2 regions of the Dactylosporangium sp. CA-139114 genome follow, and region 1 is predicted to be linked to the other one. Evidence: riboswitches for the same ligand, from Rfam matches in the RefSeq annotation. Region 1 holds a riboswitch; the other holds the start of a gene.
The links. Region 1 has a riboswitch for thiamine pyrophosphate ahead of ACQP2P_RS39765 (ECF transporter S component). Riboswitches for the same ligand answer to the same signal wherever they lie in the genome.
Positions count from the first base shown of each region.

Region 1 (10,782 bases):
AGCAGCTTGGCCACCGCGTCGCGCCGCCCGAGCCACGTCCCGTGCACCGGCGCGGGTCCGGTCGTCGGCGAGGATGCGGTCGTCGGCAAAGGTCCGGTCGTCGGCGAAGGCCCGGTCATCGGCGCAGCTCCAGCCGCCGGTCGCCGATCGCGGCCACGAGCTGCGGGTCGTGGGTGACCAGCACCAGCGCCCGGCCCTCGTCGCGCAGGTCGGCCAGCAGGGTCACCAGCTCCCGCCAGGTGCGCAGGTCCTGCCCGAACGTCGGCTCGTCCAGGACCAGCACCCGGGGCGCGGCGGCGAGCGCGGTCGCGACGCTGAGCCGGCGCTGTTCGCCGCCGGAGAGCGTGAAGGGGTTGGCGAGGGCCAGGCGGTCGAGGTACAGCCGCTGCAGCAGGCGATCGACCGTCGCCTCGGACGCGCCCCCGAGGGCCAGCTCGGCGCGGACGGTGTCGGTGACGAACTGGTGCTCGGGGTTCTGGAACACCGAGCCGATCCGCGTGGCCAGGCTCCGCGCCCGCCAGCGGTGCGGCGGGCGGCCCGCGTCCCGCCCGGCCAGCGCGGCCGAGGCCGTCACCCGCCCGCCCCGCGGCTTCGTCAGGCCGCCGAGCAGCAGCGCGAGGGTCGTCTTGCCGGCGCCGTTGGGGCCCTCGACCGCGAGGGCCTGCCCCGCGCGCACCTCCTCGTCGACGATCGCGGCGGTGTGCGGCAGGGCCAGGCGCTCGGCGGTGAGCAGCGCCTCGCCCGGGGCGGTGGCGGCCGGGCGGACCGGCAGCGGGGCGCCGGGGCTCCAGACCGCGTCGGGGTCGTCGCCGATCACGATCGTCCGGTCGACCAGGGGGAGGGCCTCGTCGACCCGGTGCTCGACCAGCACCAGGGTCGCGTCGAGGTCCTGGATGACCTTGGCGATGGCGGTACGGACGAGCTGCGCCCCCTCCGGATCGAGGTTCGCGGTCGGCTCGTCGAGCAGCAGCAGCCCGGGCCGCAGCGCGATCACGCCGGCGATGGCCAGCCGCTGCTGCTCGCCGCCGGAGAGCGCGGCGGTGCTGCGGGAGCGGTCGTACGGGAAGCCGACGGCGCTCAGCGCGGCGTCGACCCGCGGCCAGATCCCGGCCCGGGGCACGCCGCGGTTCTCCAGGCCGAAGGCGACGTCGTCGCCGGCCCGGCTCATCACGAGCTGGGTCTGCGGGTCCTGGAACACGATCCCCGTCGTGTTGCGCTGCCGGCGCGCGTCGCGGCCGTCGACCAGGACCTCGCCCTCCTGCTCGCCGGAGTCCTCGGCGAGCAGGCCGGCGAGGGCGGCGAGCAGCGTGGACTTGCCGGCCCCGGAGGCGCCGAGCAGCAGGACCCGCTCGCCGTGCTCGATGCGCAGGTCGAGGTGGCGGACCGCCCAGGCCTTGCGCCCGGCGTGCCGCCACCCGAACCCGCGGAATTCGACGGTGCTCAACGCTTAGACGGCAACCCGCTCCCGGCCGGACGGGAAGCGGTCCAGCACGCCCGTGCGCGACAGCGCCCGCTGCAGGGCCCAGCTGCCGCCGCCGGCGACGATCGCGCCGCTGGCCACGACGAGCGCCGCGTAGGTCCACTTCTGGCCGGCCGTGAACGTGTCGCCGTAGTAGACGCTCAGGTCGAACAGCGCGGCGCCCACGCCGGAGAGGGCGCCCGCGACCAGGGCGTTGACGAGTTTGTACCCGCGGTAGCCGGTCGCGGCGAAGCCGAACTCGCCGCCGATGCCCTGCACCAGGCCGGACACCACGACCGTGAGCCCCCACGCCGAGCCGAACAGCGCGGAGACGATCGCGGCGACGAGCTCGGTGTAGAGGCCGGCGCCGGGCTTGCGGATGACCAGCGGCCCGAGGACCGCGGGGACGAGCCACACGCCGTAGATCACCGCGCGCCAGGGCAGCGCGAAGCTCTCCAGGGCGTTCCACAGGTTGTTCCAGGCGTAGAACACCCCGGCGAAGGCCACGGCGATGATGGACGCGACGACGATGTCGACGGTCCGCCAACGGGTCTGCATGGTTGAACCTCCCAGTTCGTGCGAACCAGAAGGAGACGCGACGTCACGCCGGCCCTTGGACGGGCCGACGTGACGGCTGGCGTGAGGTGACCGAGCTCCCTGCGCTGGCATTACCCAGATCAGGTTCGAGGGTCTGCGACGCCGTCGGACGGCCGTCGCACTCTCAGCGCTGTGCGCTCCCCTGTCGGATGTGCAGTTGTTTCCCGACGGTAACAGTGATCGCCGCCGACTCGTAGTCTCTGGTCATGAAAATCACGGCGCGATCGCTCACGTTCGACGTGTTCGACGGCGGCCCTCCCGGCGGGGACCCGGTGCTGCTGCTGCACGGCTTCCCGCAGCACAGCGGCGAGTGGGCGGCGGTCACCCCGCTGCTGCACGCCGCGGGCCTGCGCACCTACGCCCTCGACCAGCGGGGCACCTCGCCGGGCGCCCGTCCGGCGACGGTCGAGGCCTACCGGATCACCGAGTGCGCGCTGGACGTCGTGGCGGTCCTCGACGCGCTGGAGATTCCGGCGGTACACCTGGTGGGGCACGACTGGGGAGCGATCTGCGCCTGGCACGTGGCGCTGCGGCACACCGACCGGGTGCGCACGCTCACGGCGGTTTCGGTGCCGCACCCGCACGCGTCGGCCTACGCCTACGCGCACGACCCGGACCAGCGGGAGCGCTCGGCGTACATCAAGCTCTTCCGGCAGCCGGGCAAGGCCGAGGAGGTGCTGCTGGCCGACTCCGCCCGACGGCTGCGCGGGCTGTTCGCGCCGCTGGAGGACGTCGAGGGGTACGTGCGGCCGCTGCTCGAGCCGGGGGCGCTGACGGCGGCGCTGAACTGGTACCGGGCGATGGGCTCGCGCGACCTCGTCGGGCTGGGGCCCTCGACGGTGCCGACGACGTACGTGTGGAGCGACGGGGACGTGGCGATCGGCCCGGCGGCGGCGCGCGCCTGTGCCGAGCACGTCGCGGCCGACTACCGGTTCGTGCCGCTGGCCGGGGTCAGCCACTGGATCCCCGACGAGGCGCCCGCCGCCGTCGCGGCCGCGATCGTTGGCATAGCCGACGCTACCCGCGGGTAATAACCTGGATGTTCGGGAGCGTCTACCTGGGGGTGTCCATGGTTGCGACGTCGGTGCGCGCGGAACGGGAGGCGCGCAAGGTCATCGAGGAGAACCGCGAGACCGAATGGCGCAAGCCGAGCTTCGGCAAGGAGCTGTTCCTCGGCCGGCTGCGCCTGGATCTCATCGACCCACTGCCGGAGCTCGATCCGGCCGCCGAGGCGCGCGGCGCCGAGTTCCGCGCCAAGCTCGCCGCCTACCTGAGCGCGGAGGTGGACGGCCAGCAGATCGAGCGCGACGCCCACATCCCGGACGAGGTGCTGCGCTCGCTCGGGGAACTGGGCGCCTTCGGGATGAAGATCGACGAGCGGTACGGCGGGCTGGGCCTGACCAATCTCGACTACTGCCGCGCGCTCATGCTCGTCGGCTCGGTCAACCCGTCCATCGGCGCGCTGCTGTCGGCGCACCAGTCGATCGGCGTGCCGCAGCCGCTCAAGCTGGTCGGCAACGACGAGCAGAAGCAGCGCTTCCTGCCCCGCCTGGCCGCCGGGGAGGTGTCCGCGTTCCTGCTCACCGAGCCGGAGGTCGGTTCGTTCCCGGCCGGGCTGCGCACCGCCGCGGTGCCCACCGAGGACGGCGACTACCTGCTCAACGGCGTCAAGCTGTGGGCCACCAACGGCACCCTGGCCACCCTGTTCGTGGTCATGGCGCTGGTGCCCAGGAGCGAGGGGCACAAGGGCGGGATCACCGCGTTCGTGGTCGAGGGCGACGCGCCCGGCGTGACCATCGAGCGGCGCAACGCGTTCATGGGCCTGCGCGGGCTGGAGAACAGCGTCACCCGCTTCCACGACGTGCGCGTGCCCAAGGAGAACGTCATCGGCGGCGAGGGCCAGGGCCTGCGCATCGCGCTGAGCACGCTCAACACCGGCCGGCTGTCGCTGCCGGCGATGTGCGTCGGGGCCGGCAAGTGGTGCCTCGGCGTGGCCCGCGAGTGGGCCGCGGAGCGGGTGCAGATGGGCCGGCCGATCGGCACGTACGAGGCGATCGCCAAGAAGATCGCGTTCATCGCCGGCTCCACCTACGGGATGGAGGCCATGATCGAGGTCTCCTGCCGCCTCGCCGACGACAACCGCAACGACATCCGCATCGAGGCCGCGCTGGTCAAGCTGTACGCCTCGGAGCTGGCCTGGAAGGTCGCCGACGAGCTCGTGCAGATCCGGGGCGGCCGCGGCTACGAGACCGCCGACTCCCTCGCCGCGCGCGGCGAGCGGGCCATCCCGGTCGAGCAGATCCTGCGCGACCTGCGCATCAACCGGATCTTCGAGGGCTCGACGGAGATCATGCACCTGGCCATCGCCCGGGAGGCCGTCGACGCGCACCTCTCGGTCGCGGGCGACATCATCGACCCCGACGCGGGCCTGGGCCGCAAGGCGAAGGCGGCGGGGAAGGCCGGCGGCTTCTACGCCAGGTGGCTGCCGACCCTGGTCGCGGGCAAGGGCCAGTTGCCGGGCGGCTTCGCCGAGTTCGGCGCCCTGGCCCCGCACCTGCGCTACGTCGAGCGGGCCTCGCGCCGGCTGGCCCGCGAGACCTTCTACGCGATGGCGCGCTGGCAGGGCAAGCTCGAGCACAAGCAGGGCTTCCTCGGCCGCGTGGTCGACATCGGGGCCGAGCTGTTCGCGATGTCCGCCGCGTGCGTGAAGGCGCGCACGGAGCTCGCCGAGCGCCCCGAGGGCCTGGAGCTGGCGGACCTGTTCTGCCGGCAGGCCACGCTGCGGGCCGAGGCGCTGTTCGCCGAGCTGTGGACCAACGCCGACTCGGTGGAGGTCTCGGCGGCCAAGCGGGTGCTGGCCGGGCGGTACCTCTCGCTCGAGGAGGGCATCGTGCCGGCCACCACCGACGGTCCCAGCACCGCGGACTGGTCGCCGGGCCCCTCCACGGCCGAGGACGTGCGGCGGCGCTTCTGACGGTTCGACTCGCGGGGCCCCGGTCCGATCGCCGGGGCCCCTTTCCCTGCGCCCGGGCCGGCGTTCAGCGCAGGCCGAGGGAGCGCAGCTCGAGCTCGGCCAGGGCCTCCACCGTCTCCGGGTCGCCGCGGCGCCACCGGGCGGCCACCTCGGGGTCGACCTTGATCAGGCGCTTGAGCGGCTGCGTCGCCAGCGCGCGCAGGGCCAGCAGGTCCCGGCCCGCCGTCACCGTGCGCAGCCTCGCGGCCGACGCCGCCCGCCGCGCCCAGCGCACGCGCAGCGGCAGCCAGACGCCGACGACGAGCAGCACCGGCACCAGCACGACGACCACGGACAGGATCCAGGCCAGGTCGTTGACGATCTCCTGCTGCTCCTTGCCGGCGTTGGCCAGCGAGGTCGCGGCGTTCGCGGCGTTGCGGAACGGGGTCGCGATCGAGTCGCCGACGCCGGGCACCTTGTCGATCTTGTCGCCCGCCGAGCTGAGGTTCGAGGCCAGCCCGTTGCCGGCGCCCTCGAGCTTCTGGCCGGGCACGGCGAGCTTCTGGACGAGGTCGAACAGGCTCATCCCGAGCCGGATCCAGGCGTACACCCACACGACGACGAGCGCGTCGGTCAGGAACTGCCGCAAGGCGACGGGGGCGCGGTCGGCATAGAGCTTCATGGCTCCCAGCGTCGCCTACGCCGCGGGTTATTGCAGTGTCTGGTAGAGGGAATCCGGCGCCTGCTCGACCGTGGCGGAGTCCGGGCGCTCGATCTTGATCGTCCCGCTGCCGAAGTTCGCGAACTTCGCCGTGGTGCTCGACGCGGGCGCGGTGCCGAGCGGCGGGGTGTGCGTGACGAGCTGCGTGACGTAGCCGTTCGCGTCGACCGTGGCCTCGAACGGCACGCTCTTGAGCGCCTCGGTCGCGCCGGCGCCGGCCGCGACCGGGGTCTTGCTCTTGTCCAGGGTGCCGCTGAACGCGCCCGGCCCCGTCCGGGTCACGGTGACGATCTCGCCGGGGAGGGCGCCCAGGCCGGTCGGGCTGCCGGTGGCGTCGAGCCCGAGCTTGGACAGCGACTTGACCTTGGTGACGTCCAGATGCGCCCAGCGGTCGGTGGTGATCCCGGTGACCTGCAGGTACAGGTCGGGGCTGACCAGGACCGCCGAAATGTCGATCTTCCGGTCGGGGGTGAGCAGCTCGGCCTTGTAGGCGGTCGCCTGCTTGGCGGGGTCGGACGCGCCGTCGCCCTGCATCTGCCCGAGCGTGCCGAGGTCCGAGTCGATCGTGAACGACAGCGCGACGCTGTTCGTCTTCGCGACGGCCGCCTTGAACACGGACGCGGGATCGGTCGCCACGGGCGCGGCGCTGCTCGTGGCCGGGGCACCGGACGAGGACGAGGGTTTCGCGCCATCGGAACAGCCGGTCACGGCCAGCGCCGCCACCAGGACCGCCGCCGCGAGGCGCTCAGCCCTCGCGCGCATGGCTGACGGCGTCGGCGACGATGTGCGCGATGTGTTCATCGATCAGAGCGTAGGCGATCTCGCGACCGCGCCGGGAGCCGCGCACGACGCCGGCGCCGCGCAGGACGCGCAGGTGCTGCGACACGAGCGGCTGCGGGGCGCCGAGGGTCTCGACCAGCTCGTGGACGCAGCGCGGCCCGCCGGCGAGCTCGGTCACGATGCGGATGCGCAGCGGCGCGGAGAGGGCCTTGAGCAGTTCGCCGGCGGCCTCGAAGCCGTCGTTCGGGTGCTGATGCGGGTGCTGGTGCTGGTGCTGGTGCGGGTGCCGGTCCGGCGGCTCAGGCGACGGCACTGGGCTCGACCTCCTCCGCCTCGGCGGAGCTGCTGCGATGGCGGGCGCGGCGGGCCGCCCGCAGCGCGGAGACGGCGACGGTCACGGCGAAGAAGCCGGCGATGGCGAGCAGGACGACCGTGGCGCCCGGCCCGGTGTCGATCGCCGTGGACAGCCACACGCCCAGGCCCGACACGAGCAGGCCGATGCCGATCGCGGTCAGCATCGTGGCGCGGAAGCCGCGGGTGATCTGCTGGGCCGTCGCCACCGGGACGACCATGAGCGCGCTGACCAGCAGCAGGCCGACGGCGCGCATGGCCACCGTGACGGTGACGGCCGTGGTGATGGCGAGGATCAGGTTCAGGGTGCGCACCGGCAGGCCGGACACGCGGGCGTACTCCTCGTCGTGGCACACCGCGAACAGCCAGGGCCGCAGCAGGATCGCCACCGCCAGCACGGCGACGCCCAGGATCAGCATGACCGTCAGGTCCTGGCGGTTCGTGGTGAGGGGGCTGCCGAAGAGGTACGTCACCAGACTCCGGCTGCTCTGCTCGTCCGACAGGTTCACGAGGACCACGCCGCCGGAGATGCCGCCGTAGAACAGCATGGACAGGGCGATGTCGCCCGAGGTGCGGCCGCGCTCGCGGACCAGCTCGATGACCACGGCGCCGGCCGCGGCGGCCAGGACCGCCATGATCACGGGGGAGCGGTGCAGCAGCAGGCCGAGGCCGACGCCCGTGAGCGCGACGTGACCGAGGCCGTCGCCGATCAGGGAGAGGCGCCGCTGCACCAGGTAGGTGCCGATCGCGGGCGCGGACGCGCCGGTGATGAGCGCGCCGAGCAGGGCGCGGATCATGAAGTCGTAGGCGAAGATGCTCACGCCGGCCCCGCTCAGGCCGCGGCGACGTTCGGGCGCACGTGCCCGTCGGCCGCGGTGTGGACGCCGGCCGCGACGTGGATGTCGGCCGTGGTGTGGACGCCGGCTGCGACGTGGACGTCGGCCGTGGTGTGGACGTGGCCGTCGGGCGCCGGGTGGGCGTGCACGTGCGGGTCGGCGGCGGCGCGGTGGCCGGCGTCGGCGTGGGGGTGCACGTGGTCGTTGTCGGTCTCCGGCGGGGCGCCGTCGTGCACGATCTCGCCGCGGCTCACCACGACCGCGCGGGTGATCAGGGGGCGCAGCGGGCCCAGCTCGTGCGCGACGAAGACGACCGTGCCGCCCTGGGTCACGAAGCGGCGCAGGCAGCCGGCGAACAGCTCCTGGCTCACCGCGTCCACGCCGGCCGTCGGCTCGTCCAGCACCAGCAGCTCCGGGCCGCCGGCCAGGGCGCGGGCGATGAGCACCCGCTGCTGCTGGCCGCCGGAGAGCACGGAGACCGGCTCGCGGACGCGGTCGGCCAGGCCGACCGCGTCGAGGGCCTCGGCGACGGCGCGCCGGTCGGCCGGGGACGCGGGGCGCAGGAAGCCGCGGCGGGCCAGCCGGCCCTCGGCCACCACCTCGCCGACGGTCGCGGGCACGCCCGAGCCGGCGCCGACGCGCTGGGGCACGTAGCCGATGCGGTGCCAGCCGCGGAAGCGCCGCAGCGGGGTGCCGAAGAGCCGCACCTCGCCGCCGGCCAGCGGGGCCAGCCCCATCGAGGCCTTCACGAGGGTGGACTTGCCCGAGCCGTTGGCGCCGAGGACGGCGACCACCTCGCCCGCGCGCACCGAGAGCGAGACCCCGTCGAGGACGGGCCGGCCATCGTAGGCGACGACCGCCCGTTCGACCTGGAGAACCACCCTTCGAGCCTGCCCGATAATGGGAATCGTTGTCAACTTGCCTTGTACGCCGCGGCGGCCAGGAGCAGTGCGAGGATGATCACGCGGGGGAACCGCATCTGGGGCGGGGTGACGGCCCACGTCTTCGTGAGCAGCCAGATCAGGGCGGCGGCGAACACCAGCAGCACCGCCGAGCCCACGATTCCCGGCAGCAGCAGCCCGAGGAAGACCAGCACCGCGGCGGCCAGGAACGCCACGGTCTTGTTCATCCGGTGCAGGCGGACGAGCACACGCTCGGTCATGGGGCCAGACGTCCTTTCCGTATGCTCGGCGGCATGCTCGTGATGACCAGGTTCGTCGTCGAGGGGGACGACGGCTTCGCCGGCCGTGCTCACACCGCGCTCGCCGCCCTCGCGGCCTGCCCAGGGTATCTTCGCGGCCGCCTCGGACGCGCGTTCGACGACCCGGCCCACTGGAGCATCGTCACCGAGTGGGCGTCGGTCGGGGCGTACCGCCGCGCGCTGTCGAACTTCGACGTCAAGATGTACGCCACGCCGCTGCTGGCCCAGGCCCTCGACGAGCCCTCCGCGTTCGAGGTGCTGGCCGAGGCCGCGCCGGGCGGCGAGCTGACCGTGACCACCAGTGACCGCGCCTGAGCGCAAGCGCTCGCCCGGCGCCCTTGGATAGGCTGAACGCCATGATGCCGCCGCAGGCCGGCCCGCCTCCCCTCTGGGAGCGGGCCGACGAGGTCCCGCCCCCGCCGCGCGGGCCGGGCGTGGCCGCGCCGTTCGCCGCGCCGCCGCGCGACCGCGACCTGCGCGGACTGTGGTGGGGACTGGGCATCGGCGGGCTGGTGCTCGTGCTGTGCTGCGTCGGCGGGGTCGTCGGCATCACGCTCCTGCTGCCCTACGCCGACTCGATCGGCAAGGGCCAGGTCGCCGCCGTGGTCGAGGACTACCTCACCGCCGTGCGGGACCAGGACTACGCCACCGCCCGCCGCCAGCTGTGCGCCGAGCAGCAGCGCACCCACTCGGTCGGCTGGTTCTCCGACCACTTCGGCGCCACGCCGGTCACCGACTTCAAGGTCAACGCGGACGACGTCACGATCAGCGACACGATCACCGTCCCGGCCCAGGTGCGCGAGCGCACGACCTGGGTCGATCACGAGTACACGATGGAGCAGGCCGGCACCCGCTACGTGATCTGCGGGGGCATCGACTAGACCGACCGCGGCGCGGAGCCGCCCGGCGCGCCCGTTAATCTGGTGCGGCTCGCCGCGGCGTAACCGTACCGTCGATGGTGACGTTTGACGGTTTGCCCGGGTAACGACCCAAGTCCGGACACCACACGACCAGCCTTGCCGACAGCCAGTCGCCGTGAGGCGTAGGAGGAACCATGGCCGCAGATCGCATCGATTCCGTCGTCAGCCTCGCGAAGCGCCGCGGCTTTGTCTTCCCGTCGAGCGAGATCTACGGAGGCACGCGCTCGGCCTGGGACTACGGCCCGCTCGGCGTGGAGCTCAAGGACAACGTCCGCCGGCAGTGGTGGCGCACGATGGTCCAGCAGCGCGACGACATCGTCGGCCTCGACTCCGCCGTGATCCTGGCCCGCGACGTCTGGGTCGCCTCCGGCCACGTCGACGCGTTCGTCGACCCGCTGACCGAGTGCGCCTCGTGCCACAAGCGCTTCCGGGCCGACCACCTCGAGGAGGCCTGGGTCGAGAAGAACGGCACCGAGAAGCCGTTCGTGCTCGGCGAGATCAACTGCCCGAACTGCGGCAACAAGGGCACCTTCAGCGAGCCGCGGATGTTCAACGGCCTCATGAAGACCTACCTGGGCGCCGTGGAGAACGACGAGGGCCTGCACTACCTGCGCCCCGAGACCGCGCAGGGCATCTTCGTCAACTTCAACAACGTGGCCGGTGCGGCGCGCAAGAAGCCGCCGTTCGGCATCGCGCAGATCGGCAAGAGCTTCCGCAACGAGATCACCCCGGGCAACTTCATCTTCCGCACGCGCGAGTTCGAGCAGATGGAGATGGAGTTCTTCGTCGAGCCGGGCAGCGACGAGCAGTGGCACGAGTACTGGCTGCAGGAGCGCTGGAACTGGTACATCGGCCTGGGCATCTCCGAGGCGAACCTGCGCTTCTACGAGCACCCGAAGGAGAAGCTCTCGCACTACTCGAAGCGCACGGTCGACATCGAGTACCGCTTCCGCTTCGGTGGCCA
Region 1 is NZ_CP192080.1:8,862,643-8,873,424, reverse strand. It holds gene ACQP2P_RS39775 (energy-coupling factor transporter transmembrane component T family protein) at 1-89, opposite strand, end outside; gene ACQP2P_RS39770 (ABC transporter ATP-binding protein) at 116-1,444, opposite strand; gene ACQP2P_RS39765 (ECF transporter S component) at 1,448-2,017, opposite strand; TPP riboswitch at 2,096-2,210, opposite strand; gene ACQP2P_RS39760 (alpha/beta fold hydrolase) at 2,263-3,087, shown strand; gene ACQP2P_RS39755 (acyl-CoA dehydrogenase family protein) at 3,126-5,030, shown strand; gene ACQP2P_RS39750 (hypothetical protein) at 5,095-5,691, opposite strand; gene ACQP2P_RS39745 (hypothetical protein) at 5,719-6,492, opposite strand; gene ACQP2P_RS39740 (ArsR/SmtB family transcription factor) at 6,476-6,727, opposite strand; gene ACQP2P_RS39735 (metal ABC transporter permease) at 6,810-7,682, opposite strand; partial or broken gene ACQP2P_RS39730 (metal ABC transporter ATP-binding protein) at 7,883-8,578, opposite strand; gene ACQP2P_RS39725 (DUF6703 family protein) at 8,611-8,859, opposite strand; gene ACQP2P_RS39720 (antibiotic biosynthesis monooxygenase family protein) at 8,893-9,213, shown strand; gene ACQP2P_RS39715 (Rv0361 family membrane protein) at 9,255-9,779, shown strand; gene ACQP2P_RS39710 (glycine--tRNA ligase) at 9,953-10,782, shown strand, end outside.

Region 2 (10,782 bases), 430 kb from region 1:
GATGAACGGCAGGACCAGGGGGACGTACCCGTACCCCTGCCCGTAGTCCGACCAGACCGTCGCGTCCGGGAACGCCTTGCCGTCCACGAGGCTCGCGGTGCCCACGGCGAGCACCCCGAGCAGCTCGAACCCGACCGCGAACCAGGCGACCCGGCGCGAGGTGGCGCTGGAGCGGGCCAGGGCGACGGTGGCCACGATGTAGACGAGCGCGGCGAGCGCGGACAGCGAGTAGGCCAGCGGGGCCTCGGAGAACTTGGTGCCGATCTGCACGCCGGCCCGGGCGCTCGCCGACAGCGCGAAGACGCCGTAGACGAACACGAGCACGCGCCCGAAGCCGCGGTTCAGGGGCTTGCCGGCCGGACCGGTGGAGGTGGGTGTGTCAGCCATTCCAGATCTGTCCGAGTCGCAGGATGAGCACGGGCACGATGACCGCCGCCGCGCCGATGAGCAGGGATCCCCAGCGGGTCGGCTCCATGCGGGCCAGCACGATGCCGGCCGGGGGGAGCAGAACCGCGGTGAGCAGGTATCCGATGAGCGTGACCAGGTCCCCGCCGCGCGGCTCGCCGCCGCCCGCCAGCCGCACCACGAGCACCACGACCTGCACGAGCACCAGCGCCTCGACCAGCCAGAGGCCCGCGAACAGCGGCCGGGAGGGCTCGCGCTGCCGGAAGAACTCCACGAACGCCCAGACGGCGAGCGCGAGCGACAGCACGTGGGTGGCGACTGCCAGCGGCCCGATCACGGCCGAAGCGTATCCGGCCGCGCCGGATGTCCGGGCCGGAGGTCTCGGCCGGAGGAAGGACAGGCCCGGCTCCGCGAGCGTGGTTCACTTCTGTCGGCTACCCGCCACTGGCACATTTCCGGGATTGTTCCGCGCCACCGTGGCCGTACCGTTCATCGCAGCGAAACACGACGACCAAGGGGAACGACAATGAGCGACTTCGACGCCGGCGACACCGGGCACGACGTGGACTTCGGCCACTACGAGGCCGGTCAGGAGCAGGGCTCGCTGGACCAGATGCACCACGCCGCGGGCTCGGAGGCCGACGCCAGCAGCCAGTTCGGCGTGTACGAGGAGGGCCACCACGACACGGACTCGACGGACTTCTCGCAGGGTCACCACGTCGAGTACGACGCGCCGGCGGCCGTGCACTACGAGTCGGACGACTACACGAACTACTCGCACGACGCGACCTCCGACGACCACGTCTTCGCGGCCGAGAGCAGCGAGAACGCCCACCAGGCCAACTTCAGCGAGCTCGACCAGCTCGAGAACAGCTTCGGCAAGTCGTTCGTCGACGGCACCGAGTTCCACTCGGCGGGTGGCGAGGCCCAGTTCGGCGTCGCGGGCAACTAGTCCCACCCCGCATCACACCCCAGCATCAAGCACCGAGCACAGCGAGTGCCCGGCCGGCTCGCCCCGGCCGGGCACTCGTGCGTCCGGCGGGTCCTCAGGCGTGGCCGAGGACGGGGTGGGGGACGTACGGGGACTCGAGGCGTTCGACCTCCCGCTCGTCCAGCGACAGCTCCGTCGCCGCGATGGCGTCCTCCAGGTGGTGCAGCTTCGTCGCGCCGACGATCGGGGCCGTCACCGCGGGCTTCGACAGCAGCCAGGCCAGGGCCGTCTGGGCCGGGGAGACGCCGCGCTCGGCGGCCAGGGCGGCGTTGGCGTCCACGACGTTGAAGTCGGCCTCGGTGTACAGCTGGTCGCCGTACGGGTCGTTGTTCGCCCGGGTCGTGCGCCGCTCGCCGCCGCGGCCCCGGTTGCCGGCCAGCAGACCGCGGGCCAGGGGGCTCCAGGGGATCACCCCGACGCCCTGGTCCGCGCAGAGCGGGATCATCTCGCGCTCCTCCTCGCGGTACACCAGGTTGCAGTGGTTCTGCATCGACACGAACGGGGTCCAGCCGTGCTCGCGGGCGAGGTACTGGGCCTTGGAGAACTGCCAGGCGTACATGCTGGACGCCCCGATGTAGCGGGCCTTGCCGGCGCGGACGACGTCGTGCAGGGCCTGCATCGTCTCCTCGATCGGGGTGGCCGGGTCCCAGCGGTGGATCTGGTAGAGGTCGACGTAGTCGGTGCCGAGCCGGCGCAGCGAGTCGTCGATGCCCGCCAGGATGTGCTTGCGGGACAGGCCGCCGTCGTTGGGGGCGTCGCTCATCCGGCCATGGACCTTCGTGGCCAGGACGTAGTCGTCGCGGCGCTGGAAGTACTTCGCCAGCAGCCGGCCCGTGATCACCTCGCTGGCGCCGAGGGAGTAGACGTCGGCGGTGTCGAAGAACGTGATCCCGGCCTCGGCGGCGCGGCGCACGAACGGGTCGGCGCCCTCCTCGTCCAGCGCCCACGGGCGCTGGGCCGGGTCGCCGTAGCTCATCATGCCGAGACAGATTTCAGAGACCTGCAGGCCGGTCCGGCCGAGTCGCACTTGCTGCATGTCTGAAAAACTATCGCGGTGCCCACCCTCGGACGACTGCATCTCGTGACCGACACCCGGCCCGGCCGCAACCCGCTCGAGGTCGTCGCCGCGGCCCTGCGCGCGGGCTTCGACACGGTGCAGGTGCGCCCCGAGGACGCCCTGACCGATCGGGAGGCCTTCGAGCTGACCGTGCGCGTGCTGGCCATGTGCCGCGAGCTGGGCCGCACGTGCCTGGTCAACGACCGGCTGCACCTCGCGCTCGCGGCCGGGGCCGACGGCGGGCACGTCGGCGCCGACGACCTGCCGGTGGCCGCCGCCCGGCGCATCCTCGGCCCGCACGCGATCCTCGGCGCGACCGCCCGCGATCCGCACACGGCGCGCCGGGCGGTCGCCGACGGGGCCTCGTACCTCGGCGTCGGGCCCGCGTTCGCGACCACCACGAAGAGCGGCCTGCCCGACGCGATCGGCCCGGCCGGGGTGCGCGCGGTGGCCGAGGCGGTGCCCGTGCCGGTGGTGGCGATCGGCGGGGTGACCGCGGCCCGGGCCGGCGAGCTGTTCGCGGCCGGGGCGCACGCCGTCGCCGTGGTGGGCGCGATCAGCGGCGCGGCGGACCCGTACGCGGCGGCCTTGGAGTTCTCGGCATGAGCATGAGCATCGGCATCGTGGGCGGCGGGATCATCGGGCTCAGCGTCGCCTTCGAGCTCGTCGAGCGGGGGGCCGGCGACATCACGGTGTACGACGCCGACCCGGGGCGGGGCGCCGGGCTGGTCGCGGCCGGGATGCTCGCGCCCACGGCCGAGGCCGTCTTCGGCGAGGAGGATCTGCAGGCGCTGATGCTCGAGTCGATGCGCCGCTGGCCCTCGTTCGCCGCGCGGGTCGAGGCCCGGACCGCACTGCCGATCTCGTACCGCACCGACGGCACCCTCCTCGTCGCGCTCACCGCCGACGACCAGGCCGAGATCGACCGCCTCATCGGCTTCTACCGCCGCGCCGGCACCGCGATCGAGCCGCTCACCGGCCGCGAGCTGCGCGAGCGCGAGCCGCTGCTCGCCCCGCGGGTCCGCGGCGGTGCCCTCGCCCCCGGCGATCACCAGGTCGATCCCCGGCTCCTGCTGCGGGCCCTGCGCACCCTGCCGGTGCGGTTCGAGGCGCGGGACGTCGCCGACCCGTCCACGCTGCGGGACGATGTGATCATCGTCGCGGCCGGTGCCGCCTCGGCCGCGCTGACCGGGCTGCCGGTGCGCCCGGTGAAGGGCCAGCTGCTGCGGCTGCGGGGCGCCGAGCCGCTGCTGCGCCACGTCGTGCGGGGCGTGGCCCGGGGCCGGGACGTGTACCTCGTGCCGCGCCGCGACGGCGAGCTGGTCGTCGGCGCCACCGAGGAGGAGCGCGGGCCCGACACCACGGTCACCGCCGGCGGCGTGCTGGACCTGCTCCAGCCGGCCGCCGACCTCCTGCCCGGGGTCGCCGAGCTCGTCCTGGCCGAGACCCTCGCCGGCCTGCGCCCGGGCACGCCCGACAACGCCCCGGTCATCGACCGGCTCGAATCCGGGGTGATCGTCGCCACCGGCCACCACCGCAACGGGGTGCTGCTGGCCCCGGCGACCGCCGCGGCCGTTGCCGAGCTGGCGCTGCTCGGCGCGACCGGGGTGGACGTGCGGGCCTTCGGGGCCGGGCGCTTTACCTGACGGCTCCGGCGGCGTTATCGTCGGACGCGTACCCCACGGGAGTCCGGTGCGACCGGGCTGAGAGGGGGGCTGTGAGCCCCCGACCGTAGAACCTGATCCGGATCATGCCGGCGCAGGGAGGCAGGAGTGAGTTCCATGCAGCTTGTGGTCAACGCCGTCGCATCGACCGTCGACGAGGGCATCACCGTCGCCGACGTGGTGAAGGCGCTCGCCGGAGAGGACCCGCGCGGGATCGCCGTCGCCCTCAACGGTGACGTGGTGCCCCGGTCGCGCTGGGAGCAGACCCGCCCGGCCGAGGGCGACCAGGTCGAGGTGCTGACGGCGGTGCAGGGTGGCTGACGCCCTCGTGCTGGACGGCGTGGAGCTGCCGTCCCGGCTCATCCTGGGCACCGGCGGGGCGACCAGCCACGCGGCCCTCGAGGCGGCCATCCGGGCCAGCGAGACCGCGCTCGTCACCGTCGCCCTGCGCCGGCTCGACCCGGCCGCGCCCTCGCTGCTCGACGTCGTCGAGCGCTGCGGGGTGCGCGTGCTGCCCAACACGGCCGGCTGCTACACGGCGACCGAGGCGGTCAAGCTCGCCCACCTCGCCCGCGAGGCCTTCGGCACCGCCTGGGTGAAACTCGAGATGATCGGCGACGAGGAGACCCTGCTGCCCGACGGGGTCGAGCTGCTCGACGCGGCCGCGCGGCTCGTCGGGGACGGGTTCACCGTCCTGCCGTACACCAGCGACGACCCCGTCCTCGCCCAGCGCCTCGCCGACGTGGGCTGCGCGGCCGTCATGCCGCTCGGCGCCCCCATCGGCTCCGGCCTGGGCATCCGCAACCCGCACAACATCGCGCTCATCCGGCGGCTCGTCACCGTCCCGGTCATCCTCGACGCCGGGATCGGCACCGCCTCCGACGCGGCCCTCGCGATGGAGCTGGGCTGCGACGGCGTGCTGCTCGCCTCCGCCGTCACCCGGGCCGAGCACCCGGCGCGCATGGCCGAGGCGATGCGCCTCGCGGTGCGGGCCGGGCGGCTGGCCCACCTGGCCGGGCGCATCCCCCGGCGCCTGCACGCGACCGCATCCAGCCCGACCGGAGGTATGCCGTGGTAGAGCCCGGCCTCATCGTCTTCACCGACCGCCGGCAGACCGGGCGCCCGCTCGACGAGGTGATCGCGGGCGCCGTCGACGGCGGGGCCCGGGTGGTGGTCCTGCGCGAGCACGACCTCCCGCCGCGGCGCCGGCTCAAGCTCGCGGCCACCCTGCGCAGCCTCCTCGACCAGGTCGGCGGCCGGCTGCTGCTGGAGGAGGACGGGGCGCTGCGCAAGTGCCACGGGCTCGAGGAGCTGGTCGCGGCCGGGGACGACCCCGTCGACTACGTGACCCTCTCGCCGATCTTCGCCACGCGCAGCAAGCCCGGCTACGGCCCGCCGCTGGGCCTGGCCGCGCTGGGCCGCATGGCGATGGCCGCGCCCGTGCCGGTCTTCGCGCTCGGCGGCGTCGACACCCCCGGCCGCGTCCGCGACTGCCTCGACGAGGGCGCCGCCGGGGTGGCCGTGATGGGTGCCGTCATGCGCGCCGAGGACCCGGCCCGCCTGGTCAAGGAGCTGCTGGCCGCATGAACCCGCCCGTGGCGCTCACCATCGCCGGCTCCGACTCCGGGGGCGGCGCCGGAATCCAGGCCGACCTCAAGACCTTCGCCGCGCACGACGTCTTCGGCACCAGCGTCATCACCGCGCTCACCGCGCAGAACACGGCGGGCGTGCGGGCCATCTCCGCCGTCGACCCGGGGTTCGTCGAGGCCCAGCTCGAGGCCGTCCTCGACGACCTGCCCGTCGCCGGGGTGAAGACCGGCATGCTGGCCTCCCCGGACACCGTCGCGCTCGTGGCCCGGCTCGCCCCGCGGCTGCCGAACCTGGTGGTCGACCCGGTGCTCGTGGCCTCCTCCGGCGACCGGCTCTTCACCGCCGACGCCGAGCGCGCGTACCTCGACCTGCTCTTCCCGCACGCCGCCGTGGTCACGCCGAACCTGCGCGAGGCCTCCGTGCTGCTCGGCCGCGAGGTGCTCGACGCCGACGACGCCGCGAAGGCCGCCGGGGACCTGGCCGCCTTCGGGCCCCGGTGCGTCGTGGTCAAGGGCGGCCACCTGCGGGGGAGTGCCGAGGCCGTCGACGCGGTCTGGTACGACGGCCAGACCTCGCTGCTGAGCGCCCCCTGGATCGACACGACCAACAACCACGGCACCGGCTGCACCTTCGCCGCCGCGACCGCCGCCCGGCTCGCGGCCGGCGACGAGCTGCCGGTCGCCCTCGCGCGCGCCAAGTCCTACGTCCACTCGGCCCTCACCCGCTCGGCGTCCTGGACCCTGGGCGCCGGCCACGGCCCGCTGGCCTGGGGCCCCTTCTAGGCACCACCGCTCTGCAGGCGTCGACGTCGCCGCTTCCTCAGGTCATCCATGCCCTTTTATGGGAGGTTTGTCATGAAACGTAAGGTTTTCGTCGAGGGAGTGCCCTTCGCCGAGGTGCAGCTCTCCGGCGACAACCCGCCCGTCCGGCTGTACGACACGTCCGGACCGGTCAGCGACCCGCCGCTGCGCGCCGCGTGGATCGCCGAGCGCGGCCCGGTCGAGCGCACGCAGCTGCACTACGCGCGCCAGGGCGTGATCACCCGCGAGATGCGGTTCGCGGCGATCCGGGAGGGCGTCGAGCCGGAGCTGGTGCGCTCCGAGATCGCCGCCGGCCGGGCCATCCTGCCCAACAACGTCAACCACCCCGAGAGCGAGCCGATGGTCATCGGCTCCCGGTTCCTCGTGAAGGTCAACGCCAACATCGGCACCAGCGCCGTCTCCTCCGGCGTCGAGGAGGAGGTCGCCAAGCTGGCCTGGGCCACCCGCTGGGGCGCGGACACCGTCATGGACCTGTCCACGGGCCGGCACATCCACGCCACCCGCGAGGCGATCGTGCGCAACTCCCCGGTGCCCATCGGTACCGTGCCCATCTACCAGGCCCTCGAGAAGGTCGGCGGCGATCCCACCCGGCTGACCTGGGAGGCGTACCGCGACACCGTCATCGAGCAGGCCGAGCAGGGCGTCGACTACATGACCGTGCACGCCGGGGTGCTGCTGCGCTACGTGCCCATGACCGTCCGGCGGGTCACCGGCATCGTGTCCCGCGGCGGCTCGATCATGGCCGCCTGGTGCCTGGCCCATCACGAGGAGAACTTCCTCTACACGCACTTCGCGGAGCTGTGCGAGATCCTGGCGCGGTACGACGTCGCGTTCTCCCTCGGCGACGGCCTGCGCCCCGGCTCGATCGCCGACGCCAACGACGAGGCCCAGCTCGCCGAGCTCAAGACCCTGGGCGAGCTGACGAAGATCGCGTGGGCGCACGACGTGCAGGTCATGATCGAGGGCCCCGGCCACGTGCCCATGCACAAGATCAAGGAGAACGTGGACCTGCAGATGGAGTGGTGCCACGAGGCGCCCTTCTACACGCTCGGCCCGCTGACGACCGACATCGCGCCCGCCTACGACCACATCACCTCGGCCATCGGCGCGGCGATGATCGCGATGTACGGCACCGCCATGCTCTGCTACGTCACCCCCAAGGAGCACCTGGGCCTGCCCGACCGCGACGACGTCAAGGCCGGGGTCATCGCCTACAAGATCGCCGCGCACGCCGCCGACCTCGCCAAGGGCCACCCGGGCGCCCAGGCGTGGGACGACGCGCTGTCCAAGGCCCGCTTCGAGTTCCGCTGGGAGGACCAGTTCAACCTGGCGCTGGACCCGGACACGGCCCGCGCGTACCACGACGAGACCCTCCCGGCCGAGCCCGCCAAGACCGCGCACTTCTGCTCCATGTGCGGGCCCAAGTTCTGCTCCATGAAGATCAGCCAGGATCTGCGCGAGTACGCCGAGCTGGGCATGCGGCAGAAGTCCGACGAGTTCGCCGAGGCGGGCGGTCAGGTGTACCTGCCGCTGCTCCACTAAGGTCGTCTGGGTGGAGTCTTCTGCGCCCCGCACCGCCGTGGTCTGGCGCGTGCTGCGTGACGAGCTGGCCCGGGCCGCCCGGCCGCTGAACGCCCTCGACGTCGGCGGCGGCACCGGTGGCTTCGCCGTCCCGCTCGCGCAGGCCGGTCACACCGTCACCGTCGTCGACGCCAGCCCCGACGCGCTCGCCGCGCTCACCCGGCGCGCGGCCGAGGCCGGGGTGGGGGAGCGGGTCACCGCCGTGCAGGGCGACGGCGACGGCCTGGCCGACCTGGTCCGGCCGCAGAGCGTGGACCTGGTGCTCTGCCACAGCCTGCTCGAGGTCGTGGACGACCCGCACAAGGTCGTCGCCGCGCTCGCCGGGACCCTGCGCCCCGGCGGCGCGGCCAGCGTCGTGGTCGCCAACCGGGCCGCCGCGGTGCTGGCCCGCGCGATCGGCGGCCACCTCGCCGCTGCCTCGCTGCTCGTGGCCAGCCCCGACGGCCGGGGCGACGCCCGCGACCGGCTCCGCCGCCGCTACGACGCCCAGAGCGCCACCGCGCTGCTGGACGAGTGCGGCCTGGCCGTCGAGCAGGTGCACGGGGTGCGCGTCGTCGCCGACCTGGTGCCCGGCACCGTCGCGGAGAGCGAGCCCGAGGCGCTCGCCGCGTTCGAGCTGGCGCTGGCCGGGACGCCGCCGTACCGCGACATCGCGACCCAGCTCCACCTGCTCGCCCGCCGCACATGACCCCGGGCCCGCTCGACCCCATCGAGCCGCGCTACGGCCACGACAGCCTGGCCGACGTCATGCCAACGGCCCTGCACGCGCTCGGCGTCCCGGGGGAGCCGGACGCGCTGGGCCTCGCCGGGGCGCTGGACGGGGTGCGGCGGATCGCGGTCGTCCTCCTCGACGGCCTGGGCTGGCACCAGCTGCCCCTGGCCGCGCCCGACGCGCCGACGATGACCGACATCGCCGCGGGCCGCCTCGGCCTCGGCCGCCCCATCACGTCCGGCTTCCCGTCGACGACCCCGGTCAGCCTGGTCACCCTCGGCACCGGCACCGCACCCGGCCGCCACGGCATCGTCGGGTTCAACCTGCACCGCCCCGGCACCGACCAGGTCGTCAACCATCTGCACTGGACGGACGAGCCCGACCCGGCCACCTGGCAGCCGGTGCCGACCGCGTTCACCCGGGCGAGCGAGGCCGGCCTGGCCCCGACCGTCGTGACCGACCCGAGGTTCGAGGGCACCGGCTTGTCCCTGTCGGCGTACCGCGGCGCGCGCCTCGGCCCCGGCGTGCGCCCGGACGCGATCGCCGACGAGATGCTGTCCGCGCTGGCCGGCTCCAGGCTCGTGTACGGCTACCTCAACGACGTCGACAAGGCCGGCCACGACTCGGGCATCGCCTCGCCCGACTGGCACCGCGCGGCCGCCGACGCCGACCGCCTCGTCACCCGCCTGGTGGACGGCATGCCCCCGGACACGGCCCTGATCGTGACCGCCGACCACGGCCAGCTCGACATCCCGGCCGACCGCCGCATCGACCTCGACCGCGACGAGCGCCTGAGCGCGGGCCTGGCCCACGTGGCCGGCGAGGCGCGGGTACGGTACCTGCACACGCTGCCGGGCGCCCGGGCGGACGTCCTGAGCGCGTGGCGCGAGGTGCTGGGCGACCGCGCGTGGGTGGCCGAGCGCGACGAGGCGGTGGCGTCGGGCTGGTTCGGCCCCGTGCCCGAGTCCCACCTGCAGCGCATCGGCGACGTGGTGGTGGTATGCCGCGAGCGCTGGGTCGTGATGGCCAGCGCCCACGAGCCGGCCCGGCTGGCGGAGATGGTGGCCTTCCACGGCGCGAACACGACCGCGGAGATGGAGATCCCGTTGCTGGTCGTCCGCCGCTGAGCGAGGCTTCGCCCGGCTGGTCTTGCGGTTCGAGCGCTGGTCGTCCCCGGCGGGGCGCGGACTCGCGGCGGGTTGCCTTGCTGGCTGTGCGTCCGGTCAGCGCGGCTTCGCGTCGCTGGTCGGGCGCGGCCGAGCATGGCGATTGCGCTTGTGGACCTGTGCCGGCGAGCTGGCTTCCGAGCCGAAATGTCGGGCTTCGTCCCTCAGCCCGACATTTCGGATTTATACCCCGACAGGGTTTTTGGCCGGCGATTGTGCCGCTGTGGCCAGCAGGGCGGTCAGGTGGCGTACGTGCCGCGCGAGCCGCGCGCCCGGCGCCTCCGTGTGTCGCGCGACCAGGGCCAGGAGCTCGTCCCGGTCCGCGGCGACGATCACGCCCGGTGCGCCGGCCGCGGGATCGCCGGCCAGCACGGCGACGTCGGCTCGGCGTACGCCCAGCTGCCCCGCGCGGTTGACGAACGTCTCGCCCGGGATGAGCAGCGGCACGCGGCGGGCTCGGGTCCAGCCGGCGACGACCAGTACGGCTGCGGCTTGTTGGTTCATGGCTCTTGTCCAGTCGGCCGTCGGGGTGATCACCAGACCGGGGAAGACGCTGCCGGTCAGTGCCGGATGCCGGCGGCGCAGCCCCTCGACGGCCGCGACGACCGGCGCCAGGGGCGAGGTCATCGCGACGTGAGCCATACCCGGAAGGTAAGGCAATCCTAAGTTCTCGTCAATATTGTCAGGGGGTGCCGCTAAGGTTCGCGATGTGGGGCGAAGTCAGGTGGTACCACGCGGAGGCGCCGGCGAGTTCGGACCGCACGCCGACGACACGGGCTGCACCGTGCTGCACGT
Region 2 is NZ_CP192080.1:8,429,757-8,440,538, reverse strand. It holds gene ACQP2P_RS37775 (hypothetical protein) at 1-387, opposite strand, end outside; gene ACQP2P_RS37770 (hypothetical protein) at 380-742, opposite strand; gene ACQP2P_RS37765 (hypothetical protein) at 932-1,357, shown strand; gene ACQP2P_RS37760 (aldo/keto reductase) at 1,452-2,432, opposite strand; gene thiE (thiamine phosphate synthase) at 2,451-3,059, shown strand; gene thiO (glycine oxidase ThiO) at 3,056-4,099, shown strand; TPP riboswitch at 4,125-4,235, shown strand; gene thiS (sulfur carrier protein ThiS) at 4,235-4,438, shown strand; gene ACQP2P_RS37740 (thiazole synthase) at 4,431-5,195, shown strand; gene ACQP2P_RS37735 (thiamine phosphate synthase) at 5,189-5,704, shown strand; gene thiD (bifunctional hydroxymethylpyrimidine kinase/phosphomethylpyrimidine kinase) at 5,701-6,489, shown strand; gene thiC (phosphomethylpyrimidine synthase ThiC) at 6,562-8,070, shown strand; gene ACQP2P_RS37720 (class I SAM-dependent methyltransferase) at 8,081-8,797, shown strand; gene ACQP2P_RS37715 (alkaline phosphatase family protein) at 8,794-9,948, shown strand; gene ACQP2P_RS37710 (hypothetical protein) at 10,171-10,629, opposite strand; gene ACQP2P_RS37705 (DNA polymerase IV) at 10,697-10,782, shown strand, end outside.
Region 2: another riboswitch for thiamine pyrophosphate. It lies ahead of thiS (sulfur carrier protein ThiS); the one in region 1 lies ahead of ACQP2P_RS39765 (ECF transporter S component).